One region of the Paenibacillus sp. FSL R7-0333 genome, then DNA from elsewhere that is predicted to be linked to it. Evidence: predicted binding sites of a transcription regulator. Region 1 holds the regulator's gene; each other region holds the start of a gene.
The links. The regulator NrdR, encoded in region 1, represses ribonucleotide reductase genes. The targets are predictions, from matches to a motif close to AACACNATATATNGTGTT.
Positions count from the first base shown of each region.

Region 1 (8,056 bases):
CGGGTTCTCAATGGCTGATAAGTATTAAGCATTACATATTTATCATCGTCAAAACTAACAGTAGCACCAAAAAAAAGAGGGTCCGGGATATTTTGATAAATCACAGAGGCATGTTCCCGCAATTTTTCTTCGACTCCCGACCCAATAAAGGTTAGCGCTCCAATCTGTTCAGTCAGCACTTCATATGCAAAGTTTTCACCCATTTGTTCAGACTGCTGTTTTATGGAGGGCATTATCGTCCGACCTCCACATATTCCTTTTCCAAATGACGGCTATTCTGAATAGCAGTCATTAAAATATTCAAATGCCGTTTAGCAATTCGCGAATCCGCATTTCCCCTTAAACTTAGGGTATATTCCTTTTCTTCCGCTTGTTCAGGAGCCAGTAATTGTTCTATAGTAATTCCCATCACACCGGCGACTTGCACCATACGTTTAGGCAGGAACTGACGCTCACCGCTCAGAATATGCCCCATCAAAGCCTTGCTAACCTTGATTTGATCAGCAAGCCACTGAATGGACCTGCCGTTCTCCGCCATCCATGATTTCACCTTCACAATTGCCGCCTGATTCATTTCATTAGCCATCCGAAGCATACCCCCAACTAGAAATGTCACGACATCAATGTCTGTATTTATTATACGTCAAAATAAATTCGATGTGTAGACGAATACAAATTATATATTAACCGTCTACAAAATTTATAAACATCTTATTAAAAGCAAAAAAAGAACGGCATCTCTGCCGTTCTTCATGTGATGGACTCTCAGGGGCTCGAACCCTGGACAAATAGATTAAGAGTCTACTGCTCTACCAACTGAGCTAAGAGTCCGTATGAAATTGGTGGAGCCAAGGGGGATCGAACCCCTGACCTCATCGCTGCCAGCGATGCGCTCTCCCAGCTGAGCTATGGCCCCATATTTTTTACAATTTTACTAATTTAGAATTACAATATGTATTCTAAAATCTGATCTGAGCGAGAAGATCAAGTCGCTTATTCATCAATGTGTTTCGTAGGCGACTTCTATATAATACAGAAATCTGCTTTCAGTGTCAACACTTTTCCGAAATTAATTTTGATACAACTCCACCCGGGAACTGACCTCTCAACCTCAAGGCCAGCCCCACTACCCCAATCGAATCCTTCACTTCTAAGCGGTGAAGCTTACAGCCCGTCCAGCTCCTCAGTCTTGGACAGCAGTCCCTTCAGTTCCTTCATGAACATGTTAATGTCCTTGAACTGGCGGTACACGGACGCGAAGCGGACGTAGGCTACCTCGTCGACAGGGTAGAGCTGCTCCATGACCAGCTCGCCGATCTGGCGGCTCTCGATCTCGGCGAGAGCGATGCCGCGCAGGCTTTTCTCCACCTCAGATACGATGACCTCCAGGCGCTCTACAGGGACCGGACGCTTCTCGCAGGCACGGATCAGGCCACGGAGGATTTTATCACGGCTGAACTCTTCACGGCTGCCGCCTTTTTTGATCACAATCAGGGGGGTCTCTTCAATCATCTCGAAGGTGGTGAAACGACGGCTGCACAGCTCGCATTCCCGCCTGCGGCGGATGGACTTATTCTCATTGGCCGGGCGCGAGTCCAGGACTTTGGTATTGGTGTGGTCGCAGTAAGGACATTTCATAAGCTTCTTCACTTCCTCATCATTAGAATGGTCAGGCCCCGCCCCTTGATACACAAGGGCTATGCGGGCATCATTTAATTTCCAGAAAACACCGTTTATTTGTTGTTATGAATCTGACATGTCCGGCACATAATACAGTTACCAACCGATAGGAGGTGAACAGCAATGAGCCAAAATAACAACTCCAATAACCTGGTAGCTCCAAACTCACGCGGTGCCTTGGAACAACTGAAATATGAAGTTGCCCAGGAACTAGGTATCACCCTCTCCCCAGACGGATACCAAGGCAATAAAACTTCTTACGAAAACGGTTCGATCGGTGGTTACATCACTAAACGTCTTGTAACCCTGGCTGAACAGCAATTGGCAGGTCAGTACAAATAATAACCTGCTAAGCGCGACATAAGCTTGCCTAAGAAGTATCGAACGGCCTCCGGCCGTTTGATGCTTCTTTTTACATAACAGCAGCAGAAGTAACAAACACCCTAAAACTCACTGTAGAGCTCGGTGTATTGATCATAATAATAAATTACACGCTGCACGTAGTGACGCGTCTCACCGAACGGAATGTCCTTCACAGAGGCTTCTGTTCCGTCCCATTGCCCTTCATCCAACCAGCTCTGCACCTTACCAGGCCCGGCATTATAGGCGGCTATGACCGCTATACGGTTGCCGTCGAACTGCTTGGACAGCGTAGACAAATACCAGGTGCCCAGTTCAATATTGGAGGAGGGCTCTTCCTTCAGCCGCTCCAGCGACACGTCGGGGAGCTTGGCCTTTTCGAGCGCCCACTTGGCGGTATCCGGCATGAGCTGCATGAGCCCGAGTGCGCCTTTTTTGGATTCGCGGCCGGTCTTATAATTGGTCTCCACACGGATGATGGACGCCACCAGAAATGGGTCCATCTCATACGTCTGGCTGTGCTGGCGGATCTCTGCTTTATAATAAATGGGATAAAACCATGACATCCAGTTGGAACCAAGAAACAGGATCGCGGTGAAGCCGATGAACAGCAGCAGCAGAACTCTTTTTTTACGCAGCCACTTCATCATATCAGGCCCAGCCTGTCCCACAGCCGGGCAACCTGAAGCTCTGCAGACTCCAGATCACCGCTATTGTCGATCACAAATGTTGCTTTCCTGCGCTTCAGTTCAATATCCATCTGGGACCTCAGCCGGTCCTCCGCCTGTTCCAGCTTCATTCCGCTGCGCTCCATGAGGCGGGCTAACTGCACCCTCCTCGGAACATAGACCACAATAATCTGATCAAACAAGGAATCCAGCTCTGATTCGTAGAGCAGCGGAATGTCCACAATGACGAGACGTTGCGGATTCTCCTGTTCAAGCGCATACATCCTGTCCTTGATCTCCCTGCGGATTGCCGGATGGGTCAGGTTGTTCAGTGTCTTAAGCGCCTCCGGGTCCCGGAAGACAATCTCGCCAAGACCTGCCCGGTCCAACGAACCGTCAGGCAGCAGGATGCGGTCTCCAAAAGCCTCCACCGCTGCCGCCAGCACCGGGTGTCCGGGGAGCATCACCTCTCGGGCGATGACATCGGCATCCACCAGCGCAGCTCCCTTGCGGACAAACAGTGCAGACACGGTGCTTTTTCCCGAAGCGATGCCTCCGGTTAAGCCTATAATCATGTACTCACCTCATAATAACTTCATTATACCCATTACAATTAATAATATCGCGGGCAGCGCAGCGGCATGCTTCATCCAGTAGCTGCCTGATAATCTCAGTCCTGTCTTCATCCCCATCAGCAGAAAGGTTCCGCTGAATACAGCGATCATCAGCGAGGTGGACCACGGGCTGAATCCGAGCAATGCTGCACCAAGACCGGCTCCGAAGGCATCCAGCGACAACGCGATCCCCAGAATCATGGCTTCCATGGAGGAGATGCTCCCCGAGGCATCCATATCCGCAGAAGATGGTGTGCGGAGAATCTGTATAACCACGCCCAGATGGCGAAGCTCCAGCGAGAATACGGCCGGCTTCAGCTCTGTCTCAGCAAGTTGTGCGGCAGCAGCCGTCTCCTGCCTGGTCTCCTGCCCCAAATAGCCTTTATCGGCTGCCGGCGCAGGCTCTTCCTGCTCCTTCTCCTTCTGCGTCAGCATCTGGAACAGGGACCAGCAGCCCATTAAGACGAGAATAACCGCTCCGACACTGGAAGCGGCATTCGGGGAGACTACCTTGGCCAGCAGCACGCCGACCTGCATAGAACCATAAATGACGACCCCTGAACAGAGCGAGATAATGATAATGGAGAGCAGGGGAATTTTCATTTTACGCAGTCCATATGTAATGCCTACACCAAATCCATCCAGACTAAGCGCAAACGCAAGCAACAGCAGTGACAACAATGGGCTAAGCACCCGCAATCCCTCCCGTGAAGAACCGGAGCCGGTGGATTAATGATCCTTACCAGAGCTCCGTTTCGCCATAATCAGCAATCTTCACACATTATATGGGCGGGACGGGCAGGAAGTGCCTGCCTTTATACATAACGGTTATAACTCAGATGTAACTAGCCCGGAAACGGGCTGTAAATGCAGCGCTGACTCTAAATAAATATTAAAGAATCAGTACAGGTACCGGCTGGCAGCTGGGACAATAATGCGTTCCCCGTCCGCCGACCACACTCTTCTCAATCAGCGTGCCGCAGTTGGCACACGGCTGATCCTTGCGTCCGTAGATCTTGTGCTGATCCTGGTAGCTCCCGCTCTCCCCCTGGCCGTTGACATATGACTTCACGGAGGAGCCTCCGGCATTCACTGCTTCCGTCAGTGTTGCGACAATAGCATGATGCAGTCTGGCCAGCTGATCCTCCGAGAGGGACTTCGCGGTCTCCTCCGGGTGGATGCCTGCACGGTGCAGGGACTCATCTACATAAATATTGCCGATACCTACTATATATTCCTGATTGAGCAGCAGCGGCTTGATCTTGGTGCTCCGCTTGGCGACAATCTCCTTGAACCGTTCCAGCGTGAAATCGGCATCCAGCGGCTCCTGCCCCAGCTTGTTCAGCGGCTTCAGCTGCAGATCCTCTCCCGGCTGGAACAGATGCATCGTCCCGAACTGGCGCACATCCGTATAACGCAGCTCCGTCCCATCTGTGAAATGGAAAATAACATGCGTATGCTTGTCCAGCAGCTCGCCCTCACGGTACACCCCGTAACGGCCCTCCATCCGCAGATGGGAGACCATCACCAGCCCGTCAAATACGAAACGCAGGAACTTGCCTCTGCGCTCAACCGTTACCACTGTATGGCCTGCCAGCATATGGGCAAAGGCCTGAATATCATCCGGGCGCTGAATTATCCGCGGCAGCCGGACGGTGACATGCTCTATCTGCTTGCCTGTAATTAACTCATTAAGTGTTCTTCTGACTGTTTCGACTTCCGGCAATTCCGGCATCATGGCTCACCTCCACTCCATTATACCGGATATCTGCCATGTGCGGGGAGCCTATTTCGCTTCGTACCAGTTGCTGCCATAACTTACCTCTGCCTTGAGCGGAACAGACAGCTGCAGCGCTCCGGCCATCACCTCGGGCAGAAGCTGCTTCATTTGCTCCAGCTCCTCCTCCGGCACCTCAAACACTAACTCATCGTGTACTTGGAGCAGCATTCGGCTCTTCAGGCCGCGCTCATGCAGCGCCTTATCCATATGAACCATGGCCAGCTTGATAATATCGGCAGCGGTTCCCTGGATCGGCGTATTCATCGCCGTACGTTCTGCGAAGGAACGCAGATTGAAGTTCTTCGCATTGATCTCCGGCAGATAACGGCGGCGTTCCAGCAGAGTAGTAACATACCCCTGCTTCCGGGCCTCGACTACGATATCATCCATGTAACGGCGCACACCTTGGAACACCTCGAAATACTGCTCAATGAACCGGGCCGCTTCCTTACGCGGAATGTTCAGGTTCTGAGACAGCCCGTAATCGCTGATGCCGTACACAATGCCGAAGTTAACCGCTTTGGCAGAGCGGCGCATATTGCTGTCCACACTCTCCGCAGGAACGCCGAATACGTCCATGGCGGTCTTAGTATGAATATCCATATCCTCGACAAAAGCTTCCTTCATCCGCTCATCGCCCGAGATATGCGCCAGCACACGCAGCTCGATCTGCGAGTAATCCGCCGCCAGTATCGACCAGCCCGGCTCGGAGGGCACGAACACCTTACGGATCTTGCGGCCCTCTTCGAGCCGGATCGGAATATTCTGCAGGTTCGGGAACTGGCTGCTTAGCCGGCCCGTGGCCGCAATCGTCTGCCGGTAGAAAGTGTGTACCTTGCCGGTCTCCGGCGAGATTTCCTTCATCAGACCTTCAACATACGTGGATTGCAGCTTGGCAATGGTACGGTATTGCAGAATCAGGCGCACAGCGTCATGATAAGGCGCAAGCTTTTCCAGTACCTCGGCATCCGTCGAATACCCGGTCTTCGTCTTCTTCACGACCGGCAGACCGAGCTTCACGAACAGAACCTCGCCCAGCTGCTTCGGAGAATTAAGATTGAATTCGGTTCCGCAAGCGGCGTAGATCTCAGTGACCAGCCGGGAGATCTGGGCTTCAAATTCCTTGCCGAGCTGGACGAGATCATCCTTGTTTACAGCAATCCCCTGCTTCTCCATATCGGCGAGAATCCGTGACAGCGGCATCTCCAGGTCCTGGAACAGACCGGTCATGTCCGTCTTGTCCAGCTCCACCTGCTGCTTCTGCACAATGCCTAGCACGGTCGCACTCTTACGGGCGACATGCTCACCGAGAATCTTAAGCTCAGGGATTCTGTATTTGGCCCCTTTGCCGAAGACATCCTCATCCGGCGACAAGCGGGGCAGGCCGTATTTCGTGGTCAGGTCATTCAGATTCTGGCTGGCTTCGGTCGGGTCCAGCAGGTAGGCGGCAAGCTGAACATCGTTAGCGGCTCCGGCAAAAGCAAGCCCCTGCCAATGCAGCGCCAGATCGGCACGGTGCAGATCATACCCGCTCTTCGGCGCCTGCCCGTCACCGAGCCAGTCACGCAGGGGTGCTGCCGCTTTACTCTTCAGCAGGGCAAAAGGCACAAAATAATGCTGCTCCGGCGAAGACAGCCCCAGACCGATCACTTCGGCACGGTGCGGGTTCTCCCCGTTAGATTCCACATGCAGGGCGGAGATGCCCGGCAGTGCCTGAACCAGCTCGCCTATTCCGGCTTCGTCAACAATTGTAATATTAAGCTCTGCGGCTTCCACCACGGGGGAACCCATCAGGCTGCCGTCCGCCGCATGTGAATAGGCGCTCAGCGACAGGCGCTCCAGCAGCGAGCGGAATTCCAGCTTGGCGAGCGCAGGCCCAGCCGTGTCCGTGTTAATCCCGCTGAAGACCATATCCTCCCACGTATGCTCAAGCGGAACCTCGCGGTAGATCGTCGCCAACTTTTTGCTCATGACGGCGCTGTCCGCGTGCTCTTCCAGCTTCTCTTTCATCTTGCCCTTCAGCTCACCGGTTCCGGCCAGCACGCCCTCCACCGATCCGAACTGCTGGAGCAGCTTAAGCGCTGTCTTCTCCCCGACTCCCGGCACCCCGGGAATATTGTCGCTGGCATCGCCCATCAGCCCCTTCAGATCAATGATCTGCTCTGGGGTAAGATCATATTTGTCACGGATCTGCTGCGGCCCGTAGAGCTCCACTTCCGTTACTCCCTTGCGCACCAGTGCGATGGTGGTATGCTCGGAAGCCAGCTGCAGCATATCCTTATCCCCGGACACAATCATCACCTGACGGCCGGCGGCATCCGCTTCCCTGGAGATGGTGCCGATAATATCGTCAGCCTCGTAGCCTGCAATCTCGAATTGCGGAACCCCCAGACCCTTCAGCAGCTCCTTGAGCAGCGGGAACTGCTCGGACAGCTCCGGCGGGGTCTTCTGGCGCCCGCCTTTATACTCCTCATAGCCTTCATGCCGGAAGGTAATCTTCCCCGCGTCGAAGGCTACAATCATATGTGTCGGTTTATGCTCCTCCAGCAGACGCAGCAGCATCGTCGTGAAACCGTATACCGCATTCGTCTGCTGTCCCGCTGTATTCGTCAGCGGCGGCATGGCGAAGAACGCCCGGTAAATGATATTATTTCCATCAATGAGTATCAGCTTGTCCACACTAGCACCTCGCCTTTTTCTTGCTTTCTCCTTACATAGTAACATATGCTCCGCACCAAGACGAAATGGCTCTGCCACGAATCGCCGCTTTATGCCAAAATAAAAAACAAGCCCCCGGAATGAAGGCTTGCCTCTGGCAGTCTATACTGTTATTGGTTCAAATCCGGACGTTTACCTGTAACCAGATACACTACACTCTCGCCAATATTCGTGGCATGATCGGCAATCCGCTCAATGTAACGGCCAACCAGTGTGAGCAGCATCGCCTGATTCAC
Region 1 is NZ_JBBOBZ010000001.1:2,140,035-2,148,090, reverse strand. Features, by position in the region: gene MKY86_RS08840 (ImmA/IrrE family metallo-endopeptidase) at 1-233, opposite strand, end outside; gene MKY86_RS08835 (helix-turn-helix domain-containing protein) at 233-586, opposite strand; tRNA gene MKY86_RS08830 (tRNA-Lys) at 759-831, opposite strand; tRNA gene MKY86_RS08825 (tRNA-Ala) at 841-916, opposite strand; gene nrdR (transcriptional regulator NrdR) at 1,165-1,638, opposite strand; gene MKY86_RS08815 (alpha/beta-type small acid-soluble spore protein) at 1,804-2,022, shown strand; gene MKY86_RS08810 (lytic transglycosylase domain-containing protein) at 2,124-2,687, opposite strand; gene coaE (dephospho-CoA kinase) at 2,687-3,283, opposite strand; gene MKY86_RS08800 (manganese efflux pump) at 3,293-4,015, opposite strand; gene mutM (DNA-formamidopyrimidine glycosylase) at 4,215-5,057, opposite strand; gene polA (DNA polymerase I) at 5,109-7,781, opposite strand; gene phoU (phosphate signaling complex protein PhoU) at 7,931-8,056, opposite strand, start outside.

Region 2 (8,056 bases), 320 kb from region 1:
GCGCCCTTCCTGGCGGTACAGGACGAGCGGACCATGCTTGGACGGGGATTTCGCCCAGTTAATGTGGATGCTGACCACGACATTGGCCGGAAGCGTCTCTGCCAGTTCCTTGCGCTGGGCCAGATCGCGTAAATGCCGGGATCTGTTCCTCAGCCACAGATTCTCATCGCTGGGCGCATAATCGCCGGTCCGGTTCAGAATCGTATCGAAGCCATCTGCACGCAGCAGGAGAAAGAGGCGGCGTGAGATGGCAAGGGTGATGTCCTTCTCCAGAATGCTGCCGTAGGAGGTTCCGCCGTCAATCCCCCCATGCCCGGCATCAATCAGAATGATCCGCTGGTCATGGCCGAGCATATGCTGGCGCTGTCCGGGCTGCTCTGCCTGCGGATTAGTGCGGGGTGCAGCCGCGTGAATCACTGCGGTGTCTCCTGCCGTTAACATGAGCAGAACGCTTGCTGCGGCTATGATCCGCTTAAGCCGCCGCCCGGATCTCAGCTCAGGCTGCTCTTTTGAAAGATGGGAATGTGTAGCCGTATGGGGCTCTAATGCTTCTGACTGTCTCAAGTGAATAACCTCCCTGCCGGAATAATCAACAGCTACTTGTACTTAATGACGGTTTATACAGGTGTAGTCTTGTTAGATTGTGCCTTAACGGCCTAACCTATACGAAGCTTCGGATTCCGGTTTAGAGATCGGAGGATTGGAGCACACTATAGGCATAAGGTCAAGGGGCGGGAGCCCGCCCCGGTACTCACCTGGGAGGTGTATGAGATGGCATCCGGCGGAGATGATCTGGTGAAGTATATTACGGAAAAGGTAGTCGTCTACATTGAGAACCCTCGCGCTGTCCATGCCCGGCGGAAGGCAGAGAAGCAGCCGTGGGCGGAAAAATGGTTCGGCACGCTGCCGCTCGCCTGGTCCGTGTGGCGCAGCAAATGGAGCCGGGGAGGGGAGCGTAAGGAGTAGCGCTTCAGCAGTGAGCGGGCGTTGAGAGGAATTCAGGTGTATAAATGCACCTGAATTCGGAGAAAGCGGACGCTGAGTAGAATTTAGGTGTATAAGCAAACAGCCTTCCCAAGTGGCGTCGTGCAGGCGGCACCCGGGAAGGCTGTTTCAGTATGGAGCAGGAATTCTGGCCAGTGCCAGTCTACCGGCTTGAGCCGGGCAGAACAGCCGAGCCCAGCGTGGCTCCCCCGGGCAGCTGCACCGGCAGCTTGTGGAAAGTGCCTGCCTTCTGAAGGGCGCTAAGCGGGAGATAGCGGATGCCACCGGGACCGGCGGCGGCATAGACTACGGCGGCTTCAGTGCTGCCTTGGTCCCGGGAAGCACCGGGCTTCAGCCAGCTCTGGCTGCCTGTAATCATGAATGGCGCGCCGAGCGTGTCGTTGTGCCCCGGGGACTGGAAGGCGAGACTGCCCCGCTCCTGAAGCAGAGCGCTCAGGCTTGCTCCGTTCAACGTCTTCAGCCCGGGTGCGGTCAGCCACAGCAGATCGGCATACGGGTCATCCTCTCCGCCGCTCCGCAGAGCGGGCTGGGGAGTGCGCGCCTGGCCCGGGCCGGAGGACAGCATGGCTGAGGCTTCCGGTGCAGCATTAAGAATAGGCTCAGCCTGGCTCTGACTCCAGGGCAGCGTCTCCAGAACGGTAGCATTCAGATACAACGTTCTGTTCTCCGTAGTGATTTTCCAGACAGGCAGCATTGGAGCATAGAGCGCCGTAACCCCGATGGCACCTGAAGAATTAGAGGGTATCAGTCCTTGCTGCACCAGATACTGGCGCAGTTCAGTCATACTGTAAGGGAGACCATCGGTTCCGGCTCCGTATTCGCTAAGCAGATAGCCGCCCTGATCCGCAGCGGAGATAATGAGATAGCCGATCCGTTGACCGCTGTGCATCACATTGACCAGCCAGCTGCGCGTTCCCGGACCAAGAGGGTAGACCTCCGTGCCGGCATCCTTCCATTCCTTAAAAGGAGCATCCGCCGAGAGCTGGCTAATCGTCTGCCGGGTGAAGGCCTGCAGCGTTTCCGGCGCTGGAATCGGCTTCATCTCCAGTCCCGGAAGAACTTCCTGCGTGACGGCCTGCATCACGGTCGTTCGGCTGGCTTGTGACGCTAGCGCCTGGGGAGAGGAGGCGCTAGCAGCCAGCAGAGTCAGTCCAAGAATCAGACAGAGGAGCATGCGGCCACGCCGCCGGGAGCCCTTCCGTCTTGCAGTGATATTCATAGGTTCAGTCACCTTTCCTGTATAGAGGGAATTTACGCTTCTTACTGTTCATTGTAGGGGACAAGCCCTGAAAAGGCTGTTGCTTGCTGTCGCGCCAGGCGGCGGGAGTTTCGCTGTTTTTTTGCCTGCTTTTAGCGGACCAGGTCGCATTCTATGTGCTGCGCAGATGAAACAATCCGTACGTAACGGCAGAAACTGCAATCTGCGGCTCGTATTGCCATGAGGTCTCCTGGCGGCGGCGGTTGTACTGCTCCTGGATAGCCAGGCGCTTCTCTTCTTCCGGTTCTTTCAGCAGCTCCGCGTAGTAGATGTCCACGATGCTAAGCTCCAGCTCCAATCGTTCGCGCGCTTCTTCCGCCCAGGTGTAATCCAGCAGCGCCAGCTTCGAGGTCAGATATCCCTCTAGCCGGTCGGCCCCATCCGTAATCCCCAGCTCGAACGGCTGGACATGAATGTTCTCCGGCAGCCGGGGCGTCAGCTCCTTGCCGGCCAGCCGGGCCTCGAAGTCCGGGACGATCAGCCCGGAGGTTAACGACACCGCGATGAAATGCAGCTCCTCCCGCTTCAGGTCACAGGTCATCTCGACCTTGTAGCAGACCGCCAGCCATGGCTCGTAGGCGGCCGAGAACAGCGTGGTCCGCTGTCTGAGGCCAGGGTCCTCGAACAGCTGGAGGCACCGGCCTTCGTCCCGTGCCGCCGACCAGATCTGCCGCAGGCGCTTGCTGCCGTAGGTCACATCCTCGCGGCGGATCATGCCCGGTCCGAGGCGCGGCAGCGCCGGAACGATGCCGAAGTACCGCGCGAGAATGCTGTCCTCCGGCGCAGCAGATACCCCGGGCGGCAGCGCAGCTCCCGGCGCCTGCGCTGCGCCGAGCGGCTCCGCAGCAGCTTCGGCCGCCGCCCCGGCCAGCCCCGGCGGCGCCCCCGCCCCTGCCGGGCGGCTGGCCCCGCCACGCGGGCGGGCCGCAGGCGCAGCGGCCTGCGCGGCCAGTTCATCGTACTTCTGCGGGTCGAAGACGAAGCTGAAGGAGAGGGTCTCGGGATCTACGCCGGTGCGCTCCACGAAGCCCCAATAATAAGGGCGGTCCGTCAGCATCCGGTCCGCGCGCGGGGAGAGCTTCACCGTCACATGCAGCGGTGAGGATTCCAATATGGTGCATTCAGTCGCTTCCAGATAATCCATGACCTGCTTGCGCACTTCTGTAGGCGTCAGCATCACTTAGGCACCCCGCTATCATCCAGCTTGGCGTGGGTCAATTCACTGAGCGAATCGCCGATAGTATCCAGCCCGCTGCGCAGCTCCTCGTCGCTGCCCGCTTCAAGAACGATTTTGTACAGGCTTTTCTCAAGCGAGCCCTTCTGCTCGAAGCGCTCCAGAATGACATCCAGCCCGCCGATGACCATCTCGAACATGTTGATTTTCTCATGCAGCAGGTGGAGGATATGCTCTTCAATGGTCCCTTCGGTGGAGAGGTTATAGATGACCACATCATTCTCCTGACCCAGCCGGTGGACCCGGCCTATCCGCTGCTCGACCCGCATAGGATTCCAGGGCAGATCGAAATTGATCATATGGTGGCAGAACTGCAGGTTAATCCCCTCGCCGCCGGCTTCGGTGGCAATCATCACCTGGGCGCGTCCGCGGAAGAGGTCCATCATCCAGTCTTTTTTGCCGCGGTTCATCCCGCCCGAGTACGTCACACATTGCAGTCCATGGTCACGGAAATACTGAAGCAGATACTCCTGCGTGGCCCGGTACTCCGTGAAGACGATTACCTTCTCGTTCATTTCACGGATTAACTCCATCGTCTTCTCCGCCTTCGTATTCGTCTTGACCGTACGGATCGTCTGGAGCAGCCCCATCATCCGCTCGCGCTTCGGCGAATCGGCCGGCAGCTTCTTGATCAGATTCACCAGCGTTACGAACACCGCATCCCGGCTGCTGCACACCTCACGTTGAAGGGTGACCAGGGAGAGCATACTGCTGAGATTACCGCCCGCTTCCTGATACTGTTCTTTGACAAAAGCGGTCACGCCGTCATACAGCGCCTTCTCCTCAGCGGAGAGGGTGAGGGGGATATTGCGCACCTTGCGCTTGGTGAAATTCACCGGGCCTTCGCCCCGGCGGTTGCGGATCATGACCTTGGACAGCTCGCCCCGAAGCTGGACTTCGTTCTTGGGCTGGCGCTTATCCACCACGAAATTGGTAGCAAAATCGCCCTGATTCCCCAGCTGGCCCGGCTTCAGCAGCGTGATCAGATTGAACAGCTCGCCGAGATCATTCTGCACGGGGGTGGCGGTGAGCAGCAGACAGTACTTTTTGCGGAGCTGCTGGACGAACAGATAATTCGTCGATTTCTTATTCTTCAGCTTATGGGCTTCGTCGATAATCAGCATGTCGTACTCCTGGCTCAGCAGCATTTCCTTATGCGGGTCACGCTTGGCCGTATCCATCGAGGCGACGACAATGTCATTGCCCCAGGAATAGGCTTTCTTTTGCGCTACGGCAGAGATTCCGAACTTCGTATTCAGCTCCCGCACCCATTGCAGGACAAGCGAGGCCGGCACCAGAATCAGAACCTTGCCCACCAGCCCGCGCACCAGATACTCCTTCAGCACCAGCCCGGCTTCGATGGTCTTGCCAAGTCCGACTTCATCGGCCAGAATCGCCCGTCCCGACATCTCGAACAGCACCTTGTGTGCCGTATCCAGCTGATGGGGAAGCGGAGACAGCCCGGACAGATGCTTCATACACTGCAGCTCATCGAAGCTGGTAACCAGGCCCGACTGCTCTCCCTGCACGGCAAGGCGGGATAACCGCCAGTCGCCCCACGGCCCCCCTTTATCCAGTCTCGATTCCAGATCATGCAGCCAGTTACGCTCAAAAGATAGAGGAACAGGCAGCAGCGGCGCAGAAGTTACCTTCTCTTGGGGCAGGGAATTGCGGAATAATTGCGTCATGTTGCAGCCTCCTCCGTCGCAGTTTTCATATCGAAATGCGTAGCAGTAGTATGCTCGTTTCAGAGAGATTTCATAACCAGAGGGGTATGGAATTCACAGAGGAACGCTGTAATCCGCCTTGAAAGCTTTCAGTTCCAGTGTCTGCAAAAAAGCGAGAAAGAGGGAGGAAATGAGCCTTTCTTTTCCCAATTTTCCGTTATTCCTGCCTGGGGCTGCTTTTTCAAAAAAGACCGCTATCCACAACATGTGGTATAGTTTAAAAGTTAACGCACACCATATATTGTTACAAAAGCATGAAATTTAGCTGGTATGCGGATTTTTTCGGCTGTTTGTTATTGACAAGAGGAGCTTCCGCCGGACAAGCAGGCTGCGGCTGCCCAGCCGCCGGAAGCATGACCTATTAATCCCCGGGAGGTTTTACTATTGAGTACAGTGGAACACAACAAGCGTCTAGAGGGTCTGAGCGAGAAAATATTCCTGGACCGTTATGCCTGGAAGGACGCGGACAGCAATAATGCCAGGGTAGGCGATGTAGTACTTGTCCTGACGAAGGATGATCCGAAGTTCCCAACCAAGGAGGTTGGCGAGATTGTAGAGCGTACAGGCCGGATGGTTACGGTAAAAACCCGCAGCGGCGAGCTGGTGCAGTCGGATGTGGAAAAGCTGACACTGAACATCGAGAAGACGCCGGAGGAGATGTGGGACCGTCTTGCGGCAGCGATGGCTTCTGTAGAGAAGACTCCTGAGCTTCAGGAGGAATGGACAGGCAAATTCCGCTCGATTCTGGATGACTGGAAGCTGGTTCCCGGCGGACGGATTGCGGCTGGGGCCGGAGCCAGCGAGGAGCTTACACTGTTCAACTGCTATGTGATTCCATCTCCCAAAGACAGCCGGGGCGGCATCATGGAGACACTCTCCGAGATGACCGAGATTATGGCCCGCGGCGGCGGGGTAGGCATCAATCTGTCCTCGCTGCGCCCGCGCCGTGCCATTGTCAGAGGGGTGAACGGTTCCTCCAGCGGCTCCGTGTCCTGGGGCGGCCTGTTCAGCTATACAACCGGACTGATTGAACAAGGCGGGAGCCGCCGCGGCGCGCTGATGCTGATGATCAACGACTGGCACCCGGATGTGCTGGACTTCATTACCGTGAAGCAGACGATGGGCCAGGTTACCAATGCCAATCTGTCGGTTTGCGTCAGCAATGGCTTCATGAAGGCCGTCAAGGAGGATCTGGACTGGGAGCTGGTCTTCCCGGATACCACCGATCCGGATTACGACACCCTCTGGGACGGCGATCTGGATAAATGGAAGTCCGACAACCGCCGCGTCATCCCTTACCGCACCGTCAGAGCACGCGATATCTGGCATACGATTATCGAATCGGCCTGGAAGTCCGCAGAACCGGGCGTTGTTTTCATGGAGTATTATAATCAGATGTCAAATAGCCACTATTTCAATCGGATTATATGTACTAATCCGTGCGGTGAACAAGGCCTGCCCGGCTGGGGCGTGTGCAACCTGTCCGCCGTCAATCTTTCCAAGTTCTACGATGCGGAGAACCACGATGTGGACTGGGCAGATCTGGCGACAACGACCCGTTATTCCGTGCGTTTTCTGGATAATGTTATCGACAAGACACCGTATCATTTCCCTGAAAATGAAGCCAACCAGAAGCTCGAACGCCGCGTAGGTCTCGGCACCATGGGTCTGGCTGAGCTGATGATCAAGCTGAATATCCGCTATGGCAGCCCGGAATCGCTGGAGTTCCTGGACAAGCTCTATGGCTTCATGGCCCGCGAGGCTTATCTGGCTTCCGCAGAGATTGCGGGCGAGAAGGGATCATTCCAGGCGTTTGACACCGATAAATACCTGCAGAGCGGCTTCATGCGCAATATCACCGAGGTCTATCCTGAAGTGGGCGAGTCGATCCGCAAGCATGGTATGCGTAACGTAACTGTGATCACCCAGGCGCCTACCGGCAGCACGGGAACCATGGTCGGCACCTCCACCGGGATCGAACCGTATTTCGCCTTCAAATATTTCCGTCAGAGCCGTCTTGGCTACGATGAGCAGTTCGTGCCTATCGCCCAGGAATGGCTGGAGGCCCATCCGGGAGAAGAGCTGCCGGAATACTTCGTCACATCAATGGATTTGTCCGCTAAGGATCATATCCGCGCTCAGGCCGCGATCCAGCGCTGGGTGGACAGCTCGATCTCGAAGACAGCGAACTGCCCGTCCGACTTCACAGTGGAAGAGACCGCCGAGCTGTATGAAATGGCCTTCGATCTGGGCTGCAAAGGCGTGACCATCTACCGTGATGGCAGCCGTGATGTACAGGTGCTGGAGACCAAGAAGAAGGAAGACAAGAAGGACGAACCGGCAACGGCTGCCAAGCCAGAGGTGATTAAGGAAACGGAAGCCGCTCCGTCAGCTCCGACAACTGTAGCCGCAGCGCCTGCCCACCAGGCAGCGGCCAGCGGAGTAGACAAGCAATACAAGAAGCGTCCGCAGGTGCTGCGCGGCGCGACCTATAAGATCAACACGCCGTTCGGCATGGCGTATATCACCATCAACGATCTTGATGGTATCCCGGCCGAAATTTTCCTGAATGTGGGCAAGGCTGGCTCTGACGTCTTCGCCATGGCGGAAGCCCTGGGCCGCGTCTGCTCGCTATTCCTGCGCTACGGAGATCACGGCGAGAAGGTCGGCCTGCTGATCAAGCACCTCAAGGGCATCGGCGGCTCCGGCGCCATCGGCTTCGGCGCTAACCGCGTCGAGTCCATCGCCGACGCCGTAGCCAAAGCCCTGGAGACCCATGTGCTGAACAACGCCCATGACGATCATATTCCTGCGCCAATCGCAGCTACGCTG
Region 2 is NZ_JBBOBZ010000001.1:2,457,967-2,466,022, forward strand. Features, by position in the region: gene MKY86_RS10135 (N-acetylmuramoyl-L-alanine amidase family protein) at 1-564, opposite strand, end outside; gene MKY86_RS10140 (YqzE family protein) at 772-966, shown strand; gene MKY86_RS10145 (hypothetical protein) at 1,148-2,224, opposite strand; gene MKY86_RS10150 (YqhG family protein) at 2,376-3,440, opposite strand; gene MKY86_RS10155 (DEAD/DEAH box helicase) at 3,440-5,185, opposite strand; gene MKY86_RS10160 (adenosylcobalamin-dependent ribonucleoside-diphosphate reductase) at 5,609-8,056, shown strand, end outside.
Region 2: a site for NrdR is predicted at 5,455-5,472, ahead of MKY86_RS10160 (adenosylcobalamin-dependent ribonucleoside-diphosphate reductase). Genes of this name have one in related genera too.

Region 3 (8,056 bases), 3.3 Mb from region 1:
ATCTGACCGGTTATGTGACCAAGCTTGGCGAAGACAACTTTGGCCAGTTCATCACCTCGGCGCTGAACAAGGAGAAGATCGATACCGCGAGCATCACAACGACCAAGGAATTCTCCACGGGCATGCTGATCAAATCCAAGGTACTCACTGGAGATCCCAAGGTGGAATATTTCCGCAAAAATTCCGCCGCCTCCAAGCTGAGTCTCGCCGACTTCGATGAAGATTACTTCGCTTCCGCAGGCCATCTGCATGTGACCAGCATCTCTTCCGCACTCTCGGCTTCGTGTCACGAGTTCTCGCTGCATGCCATGGAGTTCATGAAGCAGCGCGGCAAGACCGTATCACTGGACCCGAATCTGCGCCCGACCCTGTGGCCAGACACCGAAACTATGGTTAATACGATCAACGATCTGGCTACCCGCTGCGACTGGTTCCTGCCCGGACACGGAGAAGGTAAGATTCTCACCGGTCTTGAGACTCCGGAGGAGATTGCCGGGTACTATCTGGAGCGCGGCGTATCTCTTGTAGTGATTAAGCTCGGTCCTGAGGGCGCTTACTACAAGACCTCCACGGGTGAAGAGGGTTATGTGGACGGCTTCAAGGTCGAGCAGGTTGTCGATACAGTCGGCGCCGGAGACGGCTTCGCGGTTGGGGTGATCAGCGCCATGCTGGAGAAGCTCAGCGTAGCAGAAGCCGTGAAGCGCGGCAATGCGATCGGCGCACTCGCCGTGATGTCGCCTGGCGATATGGACGGCCTTCCCACCCGCGCCCAGCTGGAGGAGTTCATGAGCGCAGGCGTATAGCCAATGAGCAGGTGCTCTGCTGCCGGCAGCGCCAGGCTTCAGCATGAACACACATTAGCACAGCAAAAAGGGTGTCCCTGAGCCGGCAGACGGCTGGGACACCCTTTTGCATATGTAGCGTGAGAAAGGTGTGGCTGAATTGCAGGTAGTACAGCATGGTTATGGCTCAGTTACAGCTCAGTTACGATAAGTCAGTTTCATCCGAGCATTGTTCCTGCGAACCGGCAAGTCGTCATTCCCAGCAGTTCGCGCGGCAGAGTACATAGTCTTGCTCAATGTACATAATCCTGCTCTCAAACTATAGACTTACGGACTGGAGAGCCGTTATTTGGGGAATTGCTAAACTATAGCAAGCCTAACGGACTCAGATGACGTTAAGCCGCACTTTTCGTGCCATCCAGCGCCCTAAATAGCAATTTAACGGCTCCTGTGCTCTTCTGTCAATAAAGTGGACGCCAATTAAACGACTGTCTGGTAGTAAAGTTGCTCAAAACGCACTGGCGACATGTATCCCAGAGTACTGTTGGAACGCTTGCGGTTGTAAAACAACTCCAAATACCAGTATAGCTTTTGGTAGGCCTCTTCCTTGGTTTTAAACTTCGGATGACTGTAGATCAACTCGCGCTTCAGAATGCTGTGGAACGCTTCTATACAAGCATTATCGTAGCAGTTGCCCCTGCGGCTCATACTCGCTTTCATGCGATAGGTTTGGAGCTGTTTCCGGTAGTCCTTGGAGGCATACTGAGATCCTCGGTCGGAGTGGTGTATCAGGTCCTTCCCAGGCTTTTTCGCCTTGTAGGCCTGCTGGAGGGCGCCTAGAACCAGATCCGTGGTCATCCGGTCACTGAGCTTCCACCCGACAATCTGTTTCGTATACAGGTCCAGAATACTCGCCAAATAGAGTTTGCCTTGACGACACGGAATGTACGTAATATCGGCCACCCATTTTTCATTTGGCCTTGTGGCCGAAAAGTCTTGCTGGAGTTCATTGGGCGCAATCGGCAGATCGTGATTCGAGTCCGTGGTCGTGACCCGGTATTTACGGGCCATACACGAACGTATCCCTTGCTCGCGCATGAAGAGGCCGACGGTACGCTCGGAGACCTTCCAGCCCTCCCTTTGGAGTTCCCGATGAATCCTTGGGCTGCCGTAGGTGCCCCCTGAATCCTGGTGATACCACCGAATACGCTGAATCAGCTTCTCTTTTCGCTCGAGTCGTACCGGCTGCTCTGCCGTACGCCATTTGTAGTACCCGCTTCGGGATACCTTGAGGACCTTGCACATCTTCTCCAATCGAAAATCCGAGCGGTGATCTTCGATAAACTGGAACCTTAGTTCTTTTCTTTGCTGAAGATGTGCAGCGCCTTTTTTAGAATGGCCAGCTCTTCTTTCAGGTCCTCGATTTCACGTTCTTTGCGGTGATTCTCCGCTTCGGCATCCTTAAGCGTCTGTTCGATCTGACGCATTTTCTCCGGGTGGTGAATGGCCTCCTGGTCGAATTGGCGGTACTGAGAGATCCATTGGTGAATCGTACTCTTGGGGATATTCAGCTCCTCACAGATATCCCCAATACTCTTGGTCTGCTCCTGCACATATTTCACCGTCTGCTTCTTGAATTCTTCATTGTATCGTTGCCGTCGTTCCCCCACATTGGACACCTTCCTTCGTTAAGCCTATTATCCAGTGTCTCTTAACGTGGCGTCCACTTTTTATTCTAATTGCACTGAGTCCGTAAAACTTACAAAACCCTTCTTTTCCGCACAATAACGTTCCCTGGGTCCGTAAAGCCGTGGATTCCTGAGCAGATTTCCTATATGTTGTCACCACGATGGACCTTTCGCCGCCCCGACCTGCTCTATTCCGGCTTAGCCGGCGGCTGCACCGACTCCCCCTGCTGCAAGGAAGGCGGGAACCTGTAGGTGATGGGCATCGCGCTGTCCGCATCGTTGATCAAAGAGAGCATGATCTTCGCCGCCTGCATCCCCATCTCGTAAGCCGGCTGGCGGATCGTTGTAATATCAGGATTATAGATCCGGGCGAATTCGGCATCGTCGATGCCGATGACCGACAACTGGCCGGGGATCGCAATGGCATTGCGGTTCGCATATTTAAGAATTTCGCCCAGCACCAGATCATTGGCGGCAAGCAGCGCTGTTGGAGGCTCGGGAAGCTGTAGCAGCTCGTCCAGTGCAGATGCGATGTCTTCGCGTGACACACTTCGCATATACGAACCCAGCAGCGGCAGACCCGCTTCCTCCATCGCTTTTTTGTACCCGCTCATTCGCTCCTTGCGCGGGGTAATCGCATGTACGCCAAGCGGCAGGGATAGAATAGCAATCGCTTCATGGCCGTGGCCGGTCAGCTCCCGGATAGCGGTCTTCACCGCCATCTCGTTATCCAGCAGCAGGCTCTGGGTCGTGATCCCGTCAACCAGCCGGTCCATGAAGACCAGCGGATATTCCGCTTCAATTAATCTAGTGTAAGGCGTAGGCTGATCTCCCGCCGGAAAAATAATCAGGCCATCCACCTGACGGGCGACCAACGTCTCCACATAAGTATTCTCCTTATCGGCATTCTCGTCCGAGTTGCAGATGATCACCTGAATCCCATGGCGCTGCAGCTCATTCTCGATCGCCCGGATACACTGGATGGATAGCGAATAATCAATATTGGCTACAATAATGCCAACCATATGCGTGCGGTTCTGCTTGAGACTGCGGGCAAGCCCGTTGGGCTGGTAATTCAACTCATCGATAACCTCGGCAATGCGGTTTTTGGTCGCCTCACTCATATACTTGAACCGTTTATTTAAAAATTGCGAGACTGTGCTTTTCGATACGCCCGCTTTCTTAGCCACATCCTCAATAGTCAGCTTCTTCATTGATCCCGCTCCACTCTTCGATATCGAACTCCAGAAGTAAACACAAATCACGTTTACTTAGAGATATTATCAAAAAGTATAGCTTTTTTTTAGTAAATTATCTATAGGGAATGGAATGAAGCAGCAGACAGAAAAAGAGAACCCCGTAGCCTCACCAGGATTCCTCTATTAGATGCTGCAAACACTGAACGCTCACTTCCCTGTCTTAGCGGGATCAATCTGCTGTCCGTGTTCCTGATAAAACCATTCATAATACCACTGCTGGCCGAGGAGCAAGACGATATCCGCTTTCCGCTTCTTACCGTTCACTTCATAAATAGCTGTCTGCTGCTGACCTTGAACGTCGATGCCGATTTTGCTGCTTATATTCTGTATCGCTCCAGTAGCAATATCGTACAGACTGCCATGAACGTCAAAACCATTCTTTTTATCATCACTGTAATATACAAGCAGCATCTCACTATTATATTTATCAAAAGCAATAAAGGATCTGTACAAGGAATATTTGTCACCTAAACTGCTTAAATCCAGCAGTTCCTGCGGGGCTACTGTTTCTCCAGCTGCGGCTGCTTTTAAATTCAAAACGGATAACTTTTCAGGTGTCATTCCTACCCCTTTACCCAAAGTGATCGTTCCGATACCCAGCACTACATAGTCCCCTCCGTCACAGATCCCCGTAAGTTCATAATAACGCTGCGAGCCGCCAGCATAAAGCGGTAAGGTATAGATCCGTTTTGCCGTTGCTTCAGATAGCTCAGACTGCCCCTTTGGAGACAGATACAATGTGTAAGGTTCCGTAGGATGGGTATATTTGGGCTTGCTGTAATTGACCATCGGCGGCGGCGGCGACCAGACAATCCCGGCGTTAGTCTCAACAGCACGCGCACGCGTCTTGTCTCTGTCCAGCGATAAGGGCATGTAATACTTCCTTCCGCCAAGCTCAAACTCTGCAGAACCAACCGGCGGGTTGTAGGCTTGCGGCGATGCGGGTGAAGCTGCGTTCTGCGTAGCCGAAGGAGATGCCGACGGCGTAACCACAGCCGCTCCCGAGCCAGGCTTAAAGACCGCTGCCAGCCTCCCTGCCGGATCAAGCCCGGCCCCTGGGCCAAACGGCCAGACCAGCGCGCCAAGCAGCAGGATGGCTGCCAGTCCGCCGAGAGCGGTCATACGGCTGAAGCGGCGGCCGCTTGTACGATGATTAGAGGATTCATGGGCAGCCTCTTCAATCCGCGCCATGAGCTGTGGCGTGAATCCCGGCTCTGTAAGCGGGTTCCGCCCGGCTTGCTTATACCAATCCTTCTCCCCGCTCATCACCTTCACTTGTTCAAGCTCTTGTCTTGTCTTCACAGGTCTTCCTCCTTCATCGCTGCTCTCACTTTCATTCTGGCCCGCCCGAGCCTGGATTTGACCGTTCCCTGCGCAATCCCAAGCAGCGCGGACAGCTCAGCGACTGACAGATCCTGCTGAATGTCCAGCACCAGCACCTCCCGGTACTTGTCCGGCAGCTCCATAATGATCTCCCAGATGCGGTTCGCGTACTGATTGCCGATAGCCTCTTGTTCTGCGGACAAGGCGCCTCCCTTATCCTGATGGCTGCCCAGAGGAACGAACCTCCGCCAGAAGCTATTGCGCCGTAAGCTGAACGCGGTGTTGCGGGTAATGGTGAGCAGCCAGGTTTTCAGAGTGGACTGCCCCCGGTACTTGCTCATGCTCTTGTAGGCCTTAAGGAATACCTCCTGGCTGATATCATTCGCCTGCTCCCGGCTGCGGGTTAAGAAAAAAGCATAATTCCATACGTCCTGGCCGTAGGTCTCCATCATCTCGCGAAGCGATACCGATGAGGCACAGGTCATGCTATACGTTAGTTCTTTACTCTGCATGTTCTCTCCCCTCTCACCTAATAAGACTCCTGCCGGCGGATATGGTTCCCTGTTATTGTAAAACTGAATATGCGGATTGCACTTTCTGCAATAGAATTGCCGATATTTTCCGTTAATCTCCATTCTATTGCATTTCCTGCATTAGAATTTGAAGAATCTGCTCCATTAGCCCCTGTTAGCTGAAATCAAGTGTACAAAATACAACAGAGCTGATTTCCTCCTGAATTTAAGGAGCATCTAATGTACGAAGTGCAATGAAATCCAGATCCCCCGAAGGCTAAACGCTTTCAAAAATCACAGCCGTTTCCCCTTCCCGCAAGCCCCTGTCTGCACCATTCCGCAGCCCCGCAAATTGCTTAAAAAAAATACTAATTAATTATAAGAGAATAGAATGCAGGCGGGGCGTGGGATTGGCGGTTTTAAGCTCTGTTTTGAGGGGACGCAGAAGTCTGTCTGTCTCTTGACTTTTCAATATATGGTATATAAAATGATTAAGCATTACTAAATATAGTGTATATAAGAGCTAAGCCCATAAATCTAGTGATTTCGCCCAAGTTCATTTGTCAAGTAGAAAGAGCTGTAGAATGGGCAACATGTTATAGGAGGTTAGGAGCCATGTTGATTGCTTACGATTCCAAGACCGGCAACGTCAGAAGATTCATTAATAAACTGAAGCTTCCGGCGGTTCAAATCGAAGAGCATATGACGATCGACGAGCCTTACGTGCTTGTTACATACACTACCGGATTTGGACAGATTCCAGCGAAGGTGTCAACATTCCTTGAACGAAACCATTCCAGGCTCAAAGGCATCGCCGCGAGCGGCAACAAAAACTGGGGTGAGCTATACGCGCACAGCGCAGACTTAATTGCACAGCGTTACAACGTACCGGTGGTCGGCAAGTTTGAATTGTCGGGAACCTTCGGGGATGTACAGCGCATAAAACAGGAGGTGGACCGGGTTGCGGCATATTGAATTGAACAACATGTTGATGAAGAGAGACGAAAGCGGCTTTTTCCAATTGGATAAGGACCAGGAAGCAGTAGCCGAGTTCATGCAGGATGTGGAGCGGCGTAGCCTGACCTTCACGGATACGAAAGCCAAGATTGATTATATGATTGCCAATGACTACTACGAGGACCTGTACGACCGCTACTCCGCTGCTGAGATGGAGGATGTCTACCGGATCGCCCATGAATATAATTTCCGCTTCCCTTCCTATATGGCGGCTTCCAAGTTCTATACCGACTATGCCGTCAAAAGCAATGACCGTAAGCAGTACCTGGAGCATTATCCGGACCGCGTAGCGGTAGTGGCTCTGCATCTGGGACGGGGTAACGTAGAGACTGCCCGTACACTGGCCCGCTCGATGATGGAACAGCGCCTGCAGCCGGCGACACCAACCTTCCTTAATGCCGGTAAAAGCCGCCGCGGCGAGATGGTCTCCTGCTTCCTGCTGGAAATGGACGACTCACTCAATTCGATCAACTATGTGCTGAACACCTGCATGCAGCTGTCGAAAATCGGGGGCGGCGTTGCCGTCAATCTGTCCAAGCTGCGCTCGCGCGGCGAGACGATTAAAGGTGTCGAGGATGCGGCCAAAGGCATCATGCCTGTCCTGAAGCTCATGGAAGACGGCTTCTCCTATGCGGACCAGATGGGTCAGCGTAAGGGTTCGGGGGCGGCTTATTATAATATTTTTGGCTGGGATGTACTGGAGTTCCTGGACAGCAAGAAGATTAACGCCGACGAACGGACACGCCTGAAGACGTTGTCTATCGGCCTGATCGTGCCTAACCGCTTCTACAAGCTCGCACAGGATAATCAGCCGCTGCATGTGTTCGCTCCTTACACGGTCTACCAGGCGTACGGTACGCATCTGGATGACATGGATCTGGACGTCATGTATGATACCCTGCTTGCCGATCCGCGCGTGAAGAAAAGAATCGCGATGAGCGCACGCGACATGTTGACCAAGATCGCCATGATCCAGCTTGAATCGGGCTATCCGTATATTATGAACAAGAGTAATGCCAATAACGCCCATGCCCTGCGTAATGTGGGCCAGATCAAGATGTCCAACCTGTGCACCGAGATTTTCCAATTGCAGGAGACTTCAGAGATTAACGACTACGGTCAGCAGGACGAGATCCGCCGCGATATCAGCTGCAACCTGGCTTCCCTCAACATTGTGAACGTGATGGAGCACGGCAAGATCCGTGAATCGGTACATGAGGGCATGCTGGCACTGACGGCTGTCAGCGATATGACAACTGTCTCCAACGCTCCAGGCGTGGCTAAGGCGAACAAAGAAATGCACTCCGTAGGTCTGGGTGTAATGAACCTGCACGGCTATTTCGCCAAGAACAAGGTGGCTTATGAGAGTGAGCAGGCCCGTGATTTCGCACGCACCTTCTTCATGACCATGAACTATCACTCGATTGAGAAAAGTATGGAGATTGCCGCTGAGACTGGCGAGACCTTCTATGGAT
Region 3 is NZ_JBBOBZ010000001.1:5,477,416-5,485,471, forward strand. Features, by position in the region: gene MKY86_RS23125 (sugar kinase) at 1-803, shown strand, start outside; gene MKY86_RS23130 (IS3 family transposase) at 1,263-2,123, opposite strand; gene MKY86_RS23135 (transposase) at 2,135-2,452, opposite strand; gene MKY86_RS23140 (LacI family DNA-binding transcriptional regulator) at 2,659-3,684, opposite strand; gene MKY86_RS23145 (hypothetical protein) at 3,877-5,031, opposite strand; gene MKY86_RS23150 (RNA polymerase sigma factor) at 5,028-5,564, opposite strand; gene nrdI (class Ib ribonucleoside-diphosphate reductase assembly flavoprotein NrdI) at 6,180-6,539, shown strand; gene nrdE (class 1b ribonucleoside-diphosphate reductase subunit alpha) at 6,526-8,056, shown strand, end outside.
Region 3: a site for NrdR is predicted at 6,062-6,079, ahead of nrdI (class Ib ribonucleoside-diphosphate reductase assembly flavoprotein NrdI). Genes of this name have one in related genera too.